2 regions of the Streptomyces sp. NBC_00286 genome follow, and region 2 is predicted to be linked to the other one. Evidence: riboswitches for the same ligand, from Rfam matches in the RefSeq annotation. Region 2 holds a riboswitch; the other holds the start of a gene.
The links. A riboswitch is a leader RNA that binds a small molecule or an ion and turns the genes downstream of it on or off. The one in region 2 is predicted to bind cyclic di-AMP.

Region 1 (7,551 bases), 1.5 Mb from region 2:
AACCAGCCGCCGCGCTCGCGGAGTACCGGTCCCTGCTGCCGTACTACGAGAACCAGTACGTGGCCGGCGACCCCGAGCTCTCCTACGACGTACGCCGCCGCATCGGCCACCTCCTGCTCGCCGTCGGCGACCGGGGCGCCGCCCACGCGACGCTCTCCCGACTGCTCGTCGATGTGGAACGCCTCCAGGGTCCGGCGCAGCCGATGGCCGCGGAGATCCGCCGGACCTTGCAGTGGCTGGGCCAAGTGCGCGGTTAGGGACGTCGTAACCACTTCGGGGCAGTACGGAACTCCTGGCGAATCGTTGGGTCGAATGGGTGGCCGAGAGCCGGTCCCCTGCCTACCATCGATCACCGCAAGACTTTGTGCACTGCCGCACAAGCTCTCCCCAGGAGGTCCTCCTTGCACCGCCGCCGTCGCACCGCGCTCCTCCTCGCCGCCACGCTCGCCACCGCGGCGCCCCTCCTCACCGCCTGCGGAGACGAGGCGCATCCCGGTGCCGCGGCCGTCGTCGGCGACGACCGGATCACGGTCTCCCAGTTGGAGAACCGGGTGAAAGAGGTACGCACCGCGCAGCGGGACGCCATCCCGAATGACACCCAGTACAAACAGGCCATCGCCCAGTCCGGCGGCCTCACCCGCGAGATCCTCAACAACATGGTCCTCGACCGGGTACTGCACAGCGCCGCCCAGGACGCGGGCGTGACCGTCTCCCGCAAGGAAGTCACGAAGGTCCGGGGCGAGCTCGAGGACCAGCCGGGTGGCGTCGAGCAGTTGGAGAGGGACTGGCTGCAGACGTACGGCATCCCGCCGGAGCGGATCGACGAAAACCTCCGCCTCCAGCTCGAGGCCCAGAAACTCGCCGCCCAGCTGGGCACCGACACCAGCGGGCCCGCGTTCTGGAAGGCCCTCTCCGACGCCTCCAAGAAACTCGACGTCGACCTGAACCCGCGCTACGGCACTTGGGACCCCGAGAAGAACAGCCGCGTCGAGGCCGAGCTGCCGTGGCTGCGCCAGGTCACTCAGGCGGGCGGCCAGGAGACCGCGTAACCGCTGTCCCCATCAGCATCCTCCGCTGGCTGACCTTGTTGTCAGTGGCGTGGGTTACGTTCGAGGGGTGAACGCATCCAGCCCGGGGCGCATCGTCCTGCTCACCACCAGCCACCGCGTCGCGCCCGGCCTCCTGTCCTGGCCCGCCTGGCAGGCCCTGCACGACGCCGACCGCGTCCTGTGCGCGGACGGCGCCCACCCCCAGCTGCCGTATCTCCGCGAGGCCGGCGTCAAGGTCGACGAGGCCGCCCCGACCGCCGAGGAACTCGTCGACGCCTGCGCCGGCGGCCACACGGTGACAGTGGTCGCCACGGGCGAAGGCGAGCCCCAACTGACCGACGGGCTCGCCCGCCTGGCCGGCTCCGGCCGCGTCCAGATGCCCGACCTCGAACTGCTCCCCGCCTCGTACGACCTCCCCGGCGCCCGCCTCCTCGACCTCGTCCAGGTCATGGACCGCATCCGCGCCGAATGCCCCTGGTCGTCCCAGCAGACCCACAAGGGCCTCGCGAAGTACGGCATCGAGGAGGCGTACGAACTGGTCGAGGCGATCGAGGAGGGCGACCGCCACGAACTGCGCGAGGAACTGGGCGATGTCCTGCTCCAGGTCGTCTTCCACGCCCGTATAGCGGAGGAGGACCCCGAGGAACCCTTCTCGGTGGACGACGTGGCGGCCACCATCGTCACCAAGCTCATCCACCGCCACCCCCACGTCTTCGGCGACGAAACCGCCACCACCCCCGAAGAAGTCAAGGCCCACTGGCTGCGCACCAAGGCGGCGGAGAAGCAGCGCACGTCCGTGACGGAGGGGATCCCTCTGGGCCAGCCCGGACTGGCTCTGGCGGCGAAGCTCGCATCTCGCGTACGCACAGCGGGACTTGAGGTGCCGATACCGCAGGGCGAGGGCGTCGGTTACGAACTGCTGGCGATGGCGGCACGCGCCGAGGCGGACGGGGTGGACCCGGAGGCGGCGTTGCGGGCTGCCGCGCGGGCTTATCGGGATGCGATACGGGCGACGGAGGGCTCGGAGTGAGGTGAGCGGCGGACGCCGAACCTCTCGAGGGCGGCCACGGTCAGGGGCGTACGGCGGTGAACCCCACGGGGAGGTTCCGTAGCCCGCGCATGATCAGGCCTCCTCGCCAGCGCAGGTCCGCGGGATCGGCGGCGAGCCGAAGGTCGGGCAGACGGCGCAGCAAGGTAGCCAGGGCGGTGCGGCCTTCCAGGCGGGCGAGTGGGGCGCCGAGACAGTAGTGGATGCCATGTCCGTAGCCGAGGTGCTGGTTGTCCCGGCGGGAGAGGTCGAGCGTGTCCGGCTCGCTGAAGCGGGCGGGGTCACGGTCGGCGGCGGCGAGGACCACGAGCACGGGGTCACCGGAGGCGATTCGCTGCCCGCCGATTTCGAGGGGCTCGGTCGCGTAGCGCCAGGTGGCCAGCTCGACAGGGCCGTCGTATCGGAGCAGCTCTTCAATGCCGGTGTCCAGCAGTTCGTGTTCGCCACGCTCTATCGACTGCTGCAGCTGCGCGCGCTGCTTCGGGTTGCGCAGCAGTGCGTAGGTGCCGTTGCCGATGAGATTGATGGTCGTTTCGAAGCCGGCGAAGAGGAGGACGAAGCACATGGCCGCGGCTTCGTTCTCGGTGAGGTGTTCACCGTGGTCGGAGGCGCGGATGAGCCCGGAGATGAGGTCTTCGCCGGGGTCGGGGGTGGCCGGAAGTGCCTCCCGCTTGCGGTGGATCAGCTCGGCGAGATAGCCGCGCATCTTCTTCACCGACCGCGCGACCCCGCCTCTCGGCCCGCCGCCGTGCCGGATCATCATCCCCGCCCAGTCCCGGAAGTCGTCCTGGTCCTCGCGCGGGACGCCGAGCAGATCGCAGATCGCGTAGATGGGGAGGGGGAACGCGAACTCGTGGATGAGGTCGGCGGAGCCCTTGGGCGCGAACTGGTCGATGAGGTGATCTGTCAACTCCTGGACGCGAGGCGCGAATTCGGCCACGCGGCGCGGGGTGAACGCCTTGGAGACGAGCCGACGGAGCCGTGTGTGGTCCGGCGGATCGATGTTGAGCAGATGGGTCATGAGGTTGGCACTGCGCTCACCCGGAATGCCCGTCTTGGCCTTGCCGTGGGCGTCCTCGGAATGATGCACGGGATTCTTGGAAAGCCGCTGGTCGGCAAGGGCCTGCTTGGCGTCCGCGTACCGGGTCACGAGCCACGCCTCGACGCCGCTGGGAAGCGTGCTGCGGTGTACGGGCGAATGCTCCCGGAGCCACGCATAGGCGGGGTACGGGTCGGTGGCGAACTCCCAAGTGAAGAGTTCGGGTCGGATATGCGGCGCGTTCACGAGCTGACGGTACCGTCTCGCAGCTGACGAACCCCCAGCTCAAAGGTGACGTACTCTCAAGTCCGTGATCTTTACGTGATCTGCGCTACATCTACTGGTGACAAGTGATCGAGTCCCACTAGGTTCTCGCGAAAGCGAACCTCAGCAGTCTCATTGGTCACACCCAAGTCACCCACTGTCGCGTGAAAGGCAACCGCATGCTCTCCGGGAACGGTCGACACCGTCGCCCCCGTCAGGCACCGGCTCTCTTGGTGGCGGCGGGGGTGACCGGATCGGCCCTCGTGATCCCTCTCCTCGCGGCGAGCGGCGCGAGTGCCGCCAGTGATGCGACCTGGGACGCGGTCGCGGAGTGCGAGAGTGGCGGCTCCTGGAGCGCCAACTCCGGCAACGGGCAGTACGGCGGCCTTCAGATGACCCAGGAGGAGTGGGAACAGTACGGCGGTCTCGACTACGCGATGAGCGCCGATCTGGCCAGCCGCTCGCAGCAGATAGCCGTCGCCGAGAAGGTCCTCGCGGACCGGGGTACGAGCCCCTGGGCGACCTGCGGACTCGTCGCGGGCCTCACGCAGAACTCCGACTCGCCCGACGTGGATACGGGCTTGGCGCAGGACTCGCCCGCTCCGAGCCCGACTCCGTCCAACGAGGCGGACTCGGGGTCGAGTTCGGGCGCGGATTCGGGCACCGGCTCGGGCTCGGAGGCGGGTTCGGGCGCGGACTCGGGCTCCGGCTCCGATTCGGGGCAGACGTCAAGTGACGGCTCCGCAAAGGGCGATTCATCCGGTACGTCAGGTGTATCGGACTCATCCGATACATCGGCTGACTCGGGTTCGTCCGGTATATCCGAATCGTCCACCGGCACTTCACAGGACTCCGGCAGCGATTCCACAGCCGAAACGCCGAGCCCCGACAGCTCGCCAAGCCCTCCGAAGGACCCGACGAACGAGGGCGACTCGGACAACTCAGGCGAAAATGCCGACTCTTCCGGTGGCGAGAGTGAGAGCACAAACACAGACGAGGGCACCGGCCGTCATCGTGGCGACAGTGCCGAAGAAGGTGCCGACGACTCCCGTACGGACGACTCCACCGGCCGGCACGCCTCCCGTGGCGACGACGCCTCGCGCGACGCGGCGGACGCCCAGGACGGCTCGTACACCGTCCGCTCCGGCGACAATCTCTCGGCGATCGCCGACTCCCATGGCCTCCAAGGCGGATGGGCCGGGTTGTATGCAGCGAACGAGCACACGATCGGCGCCGACCCGGATCTCATCCTTCCCGGTCAGCGCCTTGAACTCGGCACAGACTGAGGGGTGTGCAAGGTGCCGAACCGGGCCAAAAGTGGCGGCAGTTCGGGCCGGATGTCCGCTTTAGGGAAAGTGAGACATGGATCTCAAAGCCCCTGATCGTCTTTGAAATTCGGCGGATCGCATGTTTACGGTCGTGACCGCTCGCCACAGCGGGCCCCGACGGACGTCACGCCGAATCCTGCCAACGTCCGTACGGGAACAGTCGTCGCGTAAAGCGCCGTAGGCAGGAGCGGGGGACCCAAGGTAAGTGCCGGGCCCGGTCGTCGAGACCGGGTGCGGCTTGGGGTGAAGTCGTACGGAGCGATCCGTACGGCCGGGCAACTCACCACGCCCGAACCCGACAGCTCACCTCGTAGGCGTCGGTGAGGGGATCTCTTCATGCTGCTTTCCGGCAAGGGCAAGCACCGTCGTCCGTCCAAGGCCACCCAGATAGCCACGCTCGCCGGTGTCACCGGTGCCGCCATCGCCGCCCCGCTGATGGTGTCGGGTACGGCCTCTGCCGCCACCGCCTCCGAGTGGGACGCCGTCGCCCAGTGCGAGTCGGGCGGTAACTGGTCCATCAACACCGGCAACGGCTACTACGGCGGCCTGCAGTTCTCCGCCTCGACCTGGTCCGGTTACGGCGGCACGAAGTACGCCGCCACCGCCGACCAGGCGAGCAAGGCCCAGCAGATCGAGATCGCCGAGAAGGTCCTCGCGGGCCAGGGCAAGGGTGCCTGGCCGGTCTGCGGCAAGGGTCTGTCGAACGCCGCGTACAACGGCGGCGGTTCGGACTCCGGTGCCGCGCAGCAGAACACCCAGCAGTCCCAGCAGCAGAGCGCGCCGGCCCAGGAGGAGCGTGCCTCGCGTTCCGCGGACCGCCCGGCTGCCAAGAAGACCGTCACCACCCCGACCGGCAAGAAGGTCAAGAAGGGCGACGGCGAGTACAAGGTCGTCAAGGGTGACACCCTCAGCGCGATCGCTTCGGAGAACGACGTCAAGGGCGGCTGGCAGAAGCTGCACAAGCTGAACGACGACATCGTCGAGGACGCGAACGTCATCTACCCGGGCCAGCAGCTGCACCTCAGCTGACACCGAGCCCCAGCTCAGCTGAAGCCCAGCCCCCAGCGAGGCGTCAACTGAGCCCCGAGCTCGGCCGAAGCCGAGGCCCCCAACTCGGCCGAAGCTGAGCCCCCGGACAGTCCCGCCCCGGTGCGTCTTCCCCCGTACGCACCGGTGCGGGACTTTTCTGTCCCCCTACTCGTCCCCTGCTCGCCCCTACTCGTCCCTCTACTTGTCCAGCCCTCGCTTTGTTCCGTTCGGAAACAATTTACTTTCGGTTCGGTCCATGCGAGGGGCGGACGGCTGGCCGATCGCCCGGAGCCGGTTAGGCTCGTCATCGCGGAGCCGCCGCGGCTTCGCGCTGTGCGGGCCCAGCGGCCCGCGTCACCGCGTCACATCCCAGAAGGAGATGCTCGTGCCGTCCATCGACGTCGTCGTAGCCCGGGAAATCCTGGACTCCCGAGGCAATCCCACGGTCGAGGTCGAGGTTGGCCTCGACGACGGCAGCACGGGTCGTGCCGCCGTTCCGTCCGGCGCCTCCACGGGCGCCTTCGAGGCCGTCGAACTCCGCGACGGAGACGCCAACCGCTACCTCGGCAAGGGTGTCGAGAAAGCGGTCCTCGCCGTCATCGAGCAGCTCGGCCCGGAGCTCGTCGGTTACGACGCCACCGAGCAGCGGCTGATCGACCAGGCCATGATCGACCTGGACGCCACCGACAACAAGGGCTCGCTCGGCGCCAACGCCATCCTCGGCGTCTCGCTCGCCGTCGCGCACGCCGCCTCCGAGGCCAGCGACCTCCCGCTGTTCCGTTACCTGGGCGGGCCGAACGCGCACCTGCTGCCCGTACCGATGATGAACATCCTGAACGGCGGCTCGCACGCCGACTCCAACGTGGACATCCAGGAGTTCATGATCGCCCCCATCGGCGCGGAGTCCTTCTCCGAGGCGCTGCGCTGGGGCGCCGAGGTCTACCACACCCTCAAGAAGGTGCTGAAGACCAAGGGCCTGTCCACCGGCCTCGGCGACGAGGGCGGCTTCGCCCCGAACCTCGAGTCCAACCGCGCCGCCCTCGACCTCATCATCGAGGCCATCAAGGAAGCCGGCTACCAGCCCGGCGAGCAGGTCGCCCTCGCCCTCGACGTCGCCGCCTCCGAGTTCTACAAGGACGGCGTCTACGTCTTCGAGGGCAAGGAGCGCTCGGCCGCCGAGATGACGGAGTACTACGAGGAGCTCGTCGCCTCGTACCCGCTCGTCTCCATCGAGGACCCGCTGTTCGAGGACGACTGGGCAGGCTGGAAGGTCATCACCGACAAGATCGGCGACAAGGTCCAGATCGTCGGCGACGACCTCTTCGTCACCAACCCGGAGCGCCTCGCCCGCGGTATCGAGGAGGGCTCCGCCAACGCCCTGCTGGTCAAGGTCAACCAGATCGGCTCGCTGACCGAGACCCTGGACGCCGTCGAGATGGCCCAGCGCAACGGCTTCAAGTGCATGATGTCCCACCGCTCCGGCGAGACCGAGGACGTCACCATCGCCGACCTCGCCGTCGCCACCAACTGCGGCCAGATCAAGACCGGCGCCCCGGCACGCTCGGACCGTGTCGCCAAGTACAACCAGCTGCTGCGCATCGAGGAGATCCTCGACGATGCCGCGGTGTACGCGGGCCGCTCTGCGTTCCCCCGCTACAAGGGCTGACCTGCTTGCAGGCACCTCCTTGCCTACGTCCCCGTACGCGGTCCCGTACCGTGTGCGGGGACGTAGGCGTGTGTGCAGGGGAGGCATGAATGGCCGGGCTGTGCCTTCCCGGGGGACAACCCCCGGAC
Region 2 (7,551 bases):
AGCCTGGTCGACGAGTCCGAACTGCCCACCCCCGACCCGGACTTGCTCGCCGGCCCGTTCGCCCACATCGTCGTCGACGAGGCCCAGGAACTGACCGACGCCGAATGGCAGATGCTGCTCCTCCGCTGCCCGTCCCGCAGCTTCACGATCGTCGGCGACCGCGCCCAGGCCCGGCACGGCTTCACGGAGTCATGGCAGGAACGGCTGGCGCGCATCGGCTTCGACCGCATCAACCAGGCGTCCCTGAGCATCAACTACCGCACACCGGAAGAGATCATGGCGGAGGCCGAGCCGGTCATCCGCGCCGCCCTCCCCGACGCCAACGTCCCGATCTCCATCCGCAGCGGCGGCGTCCCCGTCGTCCACGGAACCGTTTCGGCTCTGGACTCGATCCTCGACGACTGGCTCGCCACACACGCGGACGGGACCGCCTGCGTCATCGCCGCCCCCACATCCCGTACGACATCCGGATCCCGTACGGCATCTCCGGCGACGCCCCGATTCCGTACGACGTCATCCCGTGTCCGCTCCCTGACCCCGGAGCTCTCGAAGGGACTCGAGTTCGACTTGGTGGTCCTGATCGACCCGGAGAATTTCGGCGAAGGCATCGAAGGAGCCGTCGATCACTACGTCGCGATGACCCGGGCGACCCAGCAACTCGTCATCCTCACGACCACCTGACGCCGACACCGCCATCGCTTACGAACACTGCTGACTCGACGACCGCCGCCGCCACGGCAGGTCGTCCGACGCGGCCTTCCCCCCGTCCCCCTGAAGCGCCGCCGCAACCCCCGTGAAGATCTCCTCCAACTGCCCCACCTGCTCCTCGGTGAGGTGCTCGAACAACGCCGTGCGCACCATCTCGACATGCCCCGGCGCCGCCCGCTCCAGCACCGCCATCCCCTCGTCGGTCAGGACCGCGAGGCTCCCGCGCTTGTCCATCTGGCAGTCTTCGCGGCGTACGAGACCGTCCTTCTCCAGGCGGGTCACGGCGTACGTCAGCCGGCTGCGGGTGATCTTCAACGCCTGGGCGAGATCCGTCATCCGCAGAGTGCGCTGCGGAGTCTCGGAGAGGGCGGACAGGATCGTGTAGTACAGGTGCGGCATACCGGCCTCCTGTTGGAGCTGCCGGTCGAGCGCGTCCTCCAGGAGGTAGGAGGCGGCGATGTACGCGCGCCAGGCGCGTTGCTCCTCGGGGGTGAGCCAGCGGGTCGTCATGCCACCATTGTAGGTACTGTTTAAAAATTGAACCACCATCGGTCCAGTGCGAGCGGAGAGTACGCCCCATGCCCCACCCCTACGTCCTGTTGTCCGCGGCCGTCTCCCTCGACGGCTACCTGGACGACACCGGCCCCGAACGGCTGCGGCTCTCCGGCCCGGCCGACTTCGACCGGGTCGACGAGGTGCGGGCCCACTCCGACGCGATCCTGGTCGGCGCGGGCACCCTGCGCGCCGACAACCCCCGCCTCCTGGTCAACTCCGCCGAACGGCGCGCGGCCAGGGTCGCGGACGGCCGCCCGGAGTACCCGCTGAAGGTCACCGTCAGCGGCCGCGGAGACCTGGACCCGGCCCTCAACTTCTGGTCCACGGGCGGCGAGAAGGTCGTGTACACGACGGACCAGGGCGCCACGAAAGCCAACGCGGCCCTCCGCGGCCTCGGCGTCGACGTCGTCCCCGTAGGCCCGGAGCTCGACTGGCCGGCCGTACTCGAGCATCTTCACGACGTACGAGGCGTACGGCGGCTCATGGTCGAAGGCGGCGGGCGCGTGCATACGCAGCTGCTCCAGGAGGGCCTCGCGGACGAGCTGCAGCTCGCGCTCGCGCCCCTCCTCGTCGGGCAGCCGGACGCGCCCCGGATGTTCGGACCCGGCGGCTACCCGGGCGGGGTCCGCAACCGCATGCGGCTCGTGGAAACCCGGCCGGTGGGCGATGTGGTGCTCATGCGCTACGTGCCCACGGCGCCCGGCGCGGGCGGGCTGGCCTCCGCCGCCGACCGGCACTGGCTGGAGGTCGCCTGCGAGCTCGCCGCCCAGTGCCCGCCCTCACGGACCGCGTTCAGCGTCGGCGCGGTCGTCGTCGCGGCGGACGGTACGGAACTGGCCCGCGGGTACTCCCGCGAGTCCGACGAGGTCTCGCACGCCGAGGAGGCCGCGCTCGCGAAGCTCGACCCGGCCGACCCGCGCCTGCCCACCGCCACCGTCTACAGCAGCCTGGAACCCTGCGCCCGCCGCGCCTCCCGGCCCGCCCCCTGCGCCCGGCTGATCCTCGACGCGGGAGTACGCCGCGTGGTCACCGCCTGGCGCGAGCCGGACACGTTCGTCCGGTCCGCCGACGGCAGCGGACTGCTGGCCGCCGAGGGCGCCGAGGTCGTCGTACTCCCGGAATACGCGGAACGGGCCGCCGAGCCCAACCGCCATCTGCTCGGCCAGTGACCGGGAGGGATCGGTTGAGGGCAGGCGGCGAAAACCCGTGTGCAGAGCGTCCCGCGGATGGCGTACACTGGTCCTACCGACGCGGGGTGGAGCAGCTCGGTAGCTCGCTGGGCTCATAACCCAGAGGTCGCAGGTTCAAATCCTGTCCCCGCTACTGAACACTCAGGGCCGGAACCTACGGGTTCCGGCCCTGAGTGCTTTCCGGGGTTCCCGCCGGTCCTGTCCCGATGGCTACGCTCACCCACTCGGCCCGCACAGGTCGCCCCCCGACCACCCGCCGGGAACCCTGGACGGAGCGCGGTGACGCGGTGAAGGGCAGGAGACCAGTGGCGGGGCCCGGAGAAGTGGAGACTGGCGGACGGAGCGTCGCGTACCTCCGCACCCTCGTCCAGGCCCTCCCGGTGCTGCTGATCATCGCGGGGGTCTGCTACGACCTCCTCACCCCTCCTCCCTTCACCGCGGTGCCCTTCTTCACGGTCGCTCCGCTCATCGCCGCGCCCCTCTCCACCTTCGCCAACACGCTGCGCACCGGAGTCGTGTCCGTCGCCGCCCTCTCCCTGCTGCACATCAGGGGCGACTTCGACGCGGGCGCCGCCACCGAGGTGGCCACCGCGGCCGCCGTCGCCGTGCTGGCGCTCGCCATCAACCGCCTCGTACGCCGCAGTGACCAACGTCTCGCCTCTGCCCGCGAGATCGCGGAGGCGGCCCAGCGCGCCGTACTGCCCGAACCGGCCGAACGGATCGGCGGGCTCGACATCGCGGCGCGGTACGAGGCGGCTCAGGCGGACGCGTTCATCGGGGGCGATCTGTACGCCGTGCAGGACACCCCGCACGGCGTACGGCTCATCGTCGGCGACGTACGCGGGAAGGGCATGGGCGCGGTGGCGGCCGTGGCCGTGCTCATCGGGGCCTTCCGGGAGGCCGCCGAGCAGGAGGCGACCCTGGAGGCGGTGGCGCAGCGGCTGGAGCGGGCGTTGGTGCGCGAGGCCGCCCGGCGCGGCGGCCTCGAGGCGTTCGAGGGCTTCACCACCGCCGTACTGGCCGAGATCCCGCACGCCGACGCCGTCGTACGCCTCGTCCACCGCGGCCACCCGGGACCGCTCCTGCTCTACGGCGACGGCTCGCTGGACACGCTGAAGGACGAGGACCCCGCACTGCCGCTCGGGATGGGCGAGTTGGGCCCGTGGCCCGACCGGGCGCAGGAGGTCCCGTTCCCCGGCGGAGCCACCCTGCTCTTCTACACGGACGGGGTGACCGAGGCCCGGGACCGGCACGGCGTCTTCTTCGACCCGGCGGACAGACTCGCGGGCCGGACCTTCCACGGACCCCGGGCGCTGCTCGCCACGCTCGTGGAGGAAGTCGTACGGCACACGGGAGTCGGCGGCGCGACGGACGACATGGCGCTGCTGGCGGTCCGGAGACCGTGAGGCCGACGCGTGAGGCGGACGCGTGATGCCGGAGGCGGCCTCGTATCACCTTCCGTAGTCGGACGAACCCACTCCGCATAACAACTGAAACATTGTCAACAGCAGTCACAGCAGTGAATTGGAGCTGAGTCACGATCAACTCGCCCGATTCATCCCACTGATGACCTGAAAGTCCAGGCCAAGACTGCCAACGAATCTCCAGAACAGCTTGGAATCCAGGGCCTGCCTCTATTAACGTTCGATAACGCAGCGCGGTCGTCCCAGCCGACACAAGAGTCGGCTCCGTGCGCACGCGCCGAATCCTGCAAAGGAACCGGGGAACCACCAACTTGGGGTGAATCGGGCGTCGTTCCCGGTGGAGACACCGTGAGCAACGCACGTAGGAGACCTTCCTGCTCCGAACCCGTCAGCTAACCCGGTAGGCGGAAGGAAGGAAAGGAGTGCGCCTACGTGGCGTCCAACCGGCCTGCCCCCCAGACTTCGTTCGCGCCGAATGAGGAACCTGACACATTCGGCTACGGCAAACGCCAGGACGAGGAGACCTGGGAGGAGTGGAACCCCTCTGAGGATTCCCTCAAGCCCGTACGCGGCAGGCACCGCGTCGGCAAGCAGCGCGGCGGAGGCCTCGCACGCAGCTCCACGGTTCTGGGCGTCGGCGTCATCGCCGCCGTCAGCGCGGGCGGCATGGCCAGCGCGAACACCGGCAAGCCGCCGGTCTCGATCACTCTGCCCGACCTTCCGCTGATCTCGGGCGACACCGACGAAGAGCCCGGTTCCACGACTCCGCTCACCCACGCCGGTCTGAGCGCCGCGGACGCCGAGCAGGGCAACTCCGACGCCGGCGAGGCCCTTCGCGCCCGCATCATCCTCCAGGCCGAGCGCCAGCAGGACCAGGTCGACCAGGAGGCCAGGCAGGCCGCGGCGACCGCAGCCGCGAAGAAGGCCGCCGAGCAGGCCGCCAAGGAGCGCCAAGAGGCCAAGGCCAAGGCCGAAGCCGCCAAGGAGAAGGCGGCGGAGGAGGCCCGGCAGAAGGCTGAGGCGGAGCGCCTCGCCGAGCTCGCCAAGAGCTTCGCGCTGCCGACGTCCTCGTACACCATCACCTCGACCTTCGGGCAGTCCGGCGCGCTGTGGTCCTCCGGCACCCACACCGGCCTGGACTTCGCCGCTCCCTCGGGTACGCCGCTCAAGGCCGTCCACAGCGGCACCATCACCGAGGCCGGCTGGAACGGTTCGTACGGCTACCTCACGAAGCTCAAGCTCGACGACGGCACGGAGGTCTGGTACGCCCACCAGTCCTCGATCAGCGTCAGCGTCGGCCAGAAGGTCAGCACGGGCGAGGTCATCGGCCGCGTCGGCGCGACCGGCAATGTCACCGGGGCGCACCTCCACATGGAGGTCAAGACGGCGGGCGGCGACGGGATCGACCCGATGGCCTGGCTGCGGAGCAAGGGGCTCAACCCGTAAGTCCCGCAAGGTCTTTGACGCCATCCGCTTTCGGACGAGAAGCGGGTGGCGTCTTGGTTTTCGCTTGGTTTCGCCTGGTTCCGGGCTAGCTCCGGGCTAGTTCCGGTAGGGGTTGTACGCCGGGTAGGGCGACCCTTGGCCGTACGAGTTCCCGTAGGTGTTCCCGTACGTCGGCCACGGCGGCGGCGCCGGAGGAGGAGCCGTGGCCCGGGCCGCGTACGCCAGTGCGGGGCGGGCCAGCTCGCGGCGGGCCCAGAGCTCGTGGAGCAACTCCCGTTCCCGTACGACGAAATCGGTGCCCGCGCGGCCGCGGCGCCCCCGGTGGCGGAGGAACGCGAGAGAGGTCGCGTACGCCTCGTACTCCGCGACCGCCCGCCCCGCAGGCCGCCCTCCGTGATGCGTGGCCCACTCGCGGGCCAGCTTCCGCGCCTTCATCGAGCCGAGCACGAACGGCTCGGGAACCGTCAGCCAGCCCGCCATCGCGTACGCGGGCAGTTCGGTGCGGATCGTGCCGAGTTCGCGCTGCCGGGTCCAGATGGCCAGCCAGGTCAGCAGGCCGAACGCGGGCACCATGAACGCCGCGTACACCGCGAAGAAGCCGTACGTGCCGAAGGTCGACGAGCCGTTCCAGAGAGCATGCATGCCCATCGCCAGCAGCAGGCCCGTGAAGGGCAGCAGTACGCGTCGTATGTGCTGGCGGTCCGCGGAGAGCGCCGCGATGCCGAAGCCGATGCCGGTGAGCACGGTGAACAGCGGATGCGCGAAGGGCGACATGATCACGCGTACGAAGAAGGTGGCGGCGGTGACGGAGGCGATGCCGCCGTCACCGCTGCTCAGCTGGTCGGTGCCGAAGGCGGTGCCGAGGTAGAGGATGTTCTCGGTGAACGCGAAGCCGGTCGCGGTGACTCCGGCGATCACCACGCCGTCGACGATCCCGGTGAAGTCCCGTCTGCGGAACAGGAACACGAGTAAGACGGCGGCGGCCTTCGCGGTCTCCTCCACGACGGGTGCTATGACGGTCGCGCCGATCGTGTCGGCGCTGGAGGGGTCCGCGGTGGCGGTGGCTATCCAACGCGTGGCGAAACTGTTCGCCACGATCGCTATCAGCGCCGCCGCGCAGGCCCCCCAGGCGAACGCGAACGTCAGGTTCCGCCAGGGCCCCGGTTCGACCCGGTCCAGCCAGCGGAACGCGGCGATCAGCAGCGGGACGGGCAGTACGGCGAGGCCGAGGCCCACCAAAAAGCCCTCGGTACCGGTCTGTTCGCGGACCAGGGCCAGGATGACCAGACCGGAGAGGGCGAGCAGGGTGATCAGCGCGCCGTAACGCACCCACCTGCGGCGCCACCAGTGTGTATGCCGCCGGGTGCCTCCGGCGGGGGTGCCGGGGGGTGGGGGGTACGGCGGGTACGCCGGGTACGGGGGACTGGTGGACACAACATCGACCCTAACCAGGGAGAGGGTGGGCTCGCGACGGTACGTTTGCGCCCCGCTGGGTTCGCTGGGTTCGGGATGGCTTATGGGGTGCTGCGTCGGGCGTCGTGTCGGGTGCTGTGCGGCACGCGGTGGAACAGCAGGTCGTGCACCACATGGCCCTTGTCCAGGCCCTGGCTCTCGAAACGGGTCAGCGGGCGGAAGTCCGGGCGGGGCGCGTAGCCGCCGTCCGGCTGGGAGTTCTCGAAGTCCGGGTGCGCGCTGAGGACTTCGAGCATCACCTCGGCGTACGGCTCCCAGTCCGTGGCACAGTGCAGCAGCGCACCGGGCTTGAGGCGGGACGCGGCGAGTGTGAGGAATGCCGGCTGGATCAGGCGGCGCTTGTGGTGGCGCTTCTTGGGCCAGGGGTCCGGGAAGTAGACGCGCAGCCCGCTGAGGGAGTCCGGCTGGAGCATCTCCCTGAGCAGGATGATCGCGTCGCCGTTGGCGACCCGGATGTTGGACAGACCCTTCCGGTCCGCGAGATTGAGCAGGTTGCCCTGGCCAGGGGTGTGCACATCGACGGCGAGGATGTTGGTCTCGGGATCCTCGGCGGCCATCTGCGCGGTGGCCTCGCCCATCCCGAACCCGATCTCCAGCACGACGGGCTTGTCGTTCCCGAACAGATCGCTCAGATCGATCTTCCGCCGCCCATCGATATCCAGCCCCCACTTGGGCCACAGCCGCTGCAAGGCGTCCGCCTGCCCATGGGTGACCCGGCTCCGGCGCGGCTGGAAGCTACGGATCCGGCGCTCGAA

Region 1: linked by a shared signal. The riboswitch ahead of OHT21_RS17595 (transglycosylase family protein) and the one ahead of OHT21_RS25060 (M23 family metallopeptidase) in region 2 are both predicted to bind cyclic di-AMP.

Annotation. Positions count from the first base shown of each region.
Region 1 covers NZ_CP108054.1:3,894,418-3,901,968, reverse strand. The annotation lists gene OHT21_RS17620 (serine/threonine-protein kinase) at 1-257, shown strand, start outside; gene OHT21_RS17615 (SurA N-terminal domain-containing protein) at 402-1,049, shown strand; gene OHT21_RS17610 (nucleoside triphosphate pyrophosphohydrolase) at 1,099-2,079, shown strand; gene OHT21_RS17605 (cytochrome P450 family protein) at 2,120-3,382, opposite strand; gene OHT21_RS17600 (transglycosylase family protein) at 3,646-4,686, shown strand; cyclic di-AMP (ydaO/yuaA leader) riboswitch at 4,892-5,060, shown strand; gene OHT21_RS17595 (transglycosylase family protein) at 5,065-5,757, shown strand; gene eno (phosphopyruvate hydratase) at 6,137-7,423, shown strand.
Region 2 covers NZ_CP108054.1:5,443,318-5,450,868, forward strand. The annotation lists gene helR (RNA polymerase recycling motor ATPase HelR) at 1-681, shown strand, start outside; gene OHT21_RS25040 (MarR family winged helix-turn-helix transcriptional regulator) at 700-1,218, opposite strand; gene OHT21_RS25045 (dihydrofolate reductase family protein) at 1,287-2,432, shown strand; tRNA gene OHT21_RS25050 (tRNA-Met) at 2,513-2,586, shown strand; gene OHT21_RS25055 (PP2C family protein-serine/threonine phosphatase) at 2,660-3,859, shown strand; cyclic di-AMP (ydaO/yuaA leader) riboswitch at 4,143-4,299, shown strand; gene OHT21_RS25060 (M23 family metallopeptidase) at 4,310-5,323, shown strand; gene OHT21_RS25065 (PrsW family intramembrane metalloprotease) at 5,420-6,757, opposite strand; gene trmB (tRNA (guanosine(46)-N7)-methyltransferase TrmB) at 6,838-7,551, opposite strand, start outside.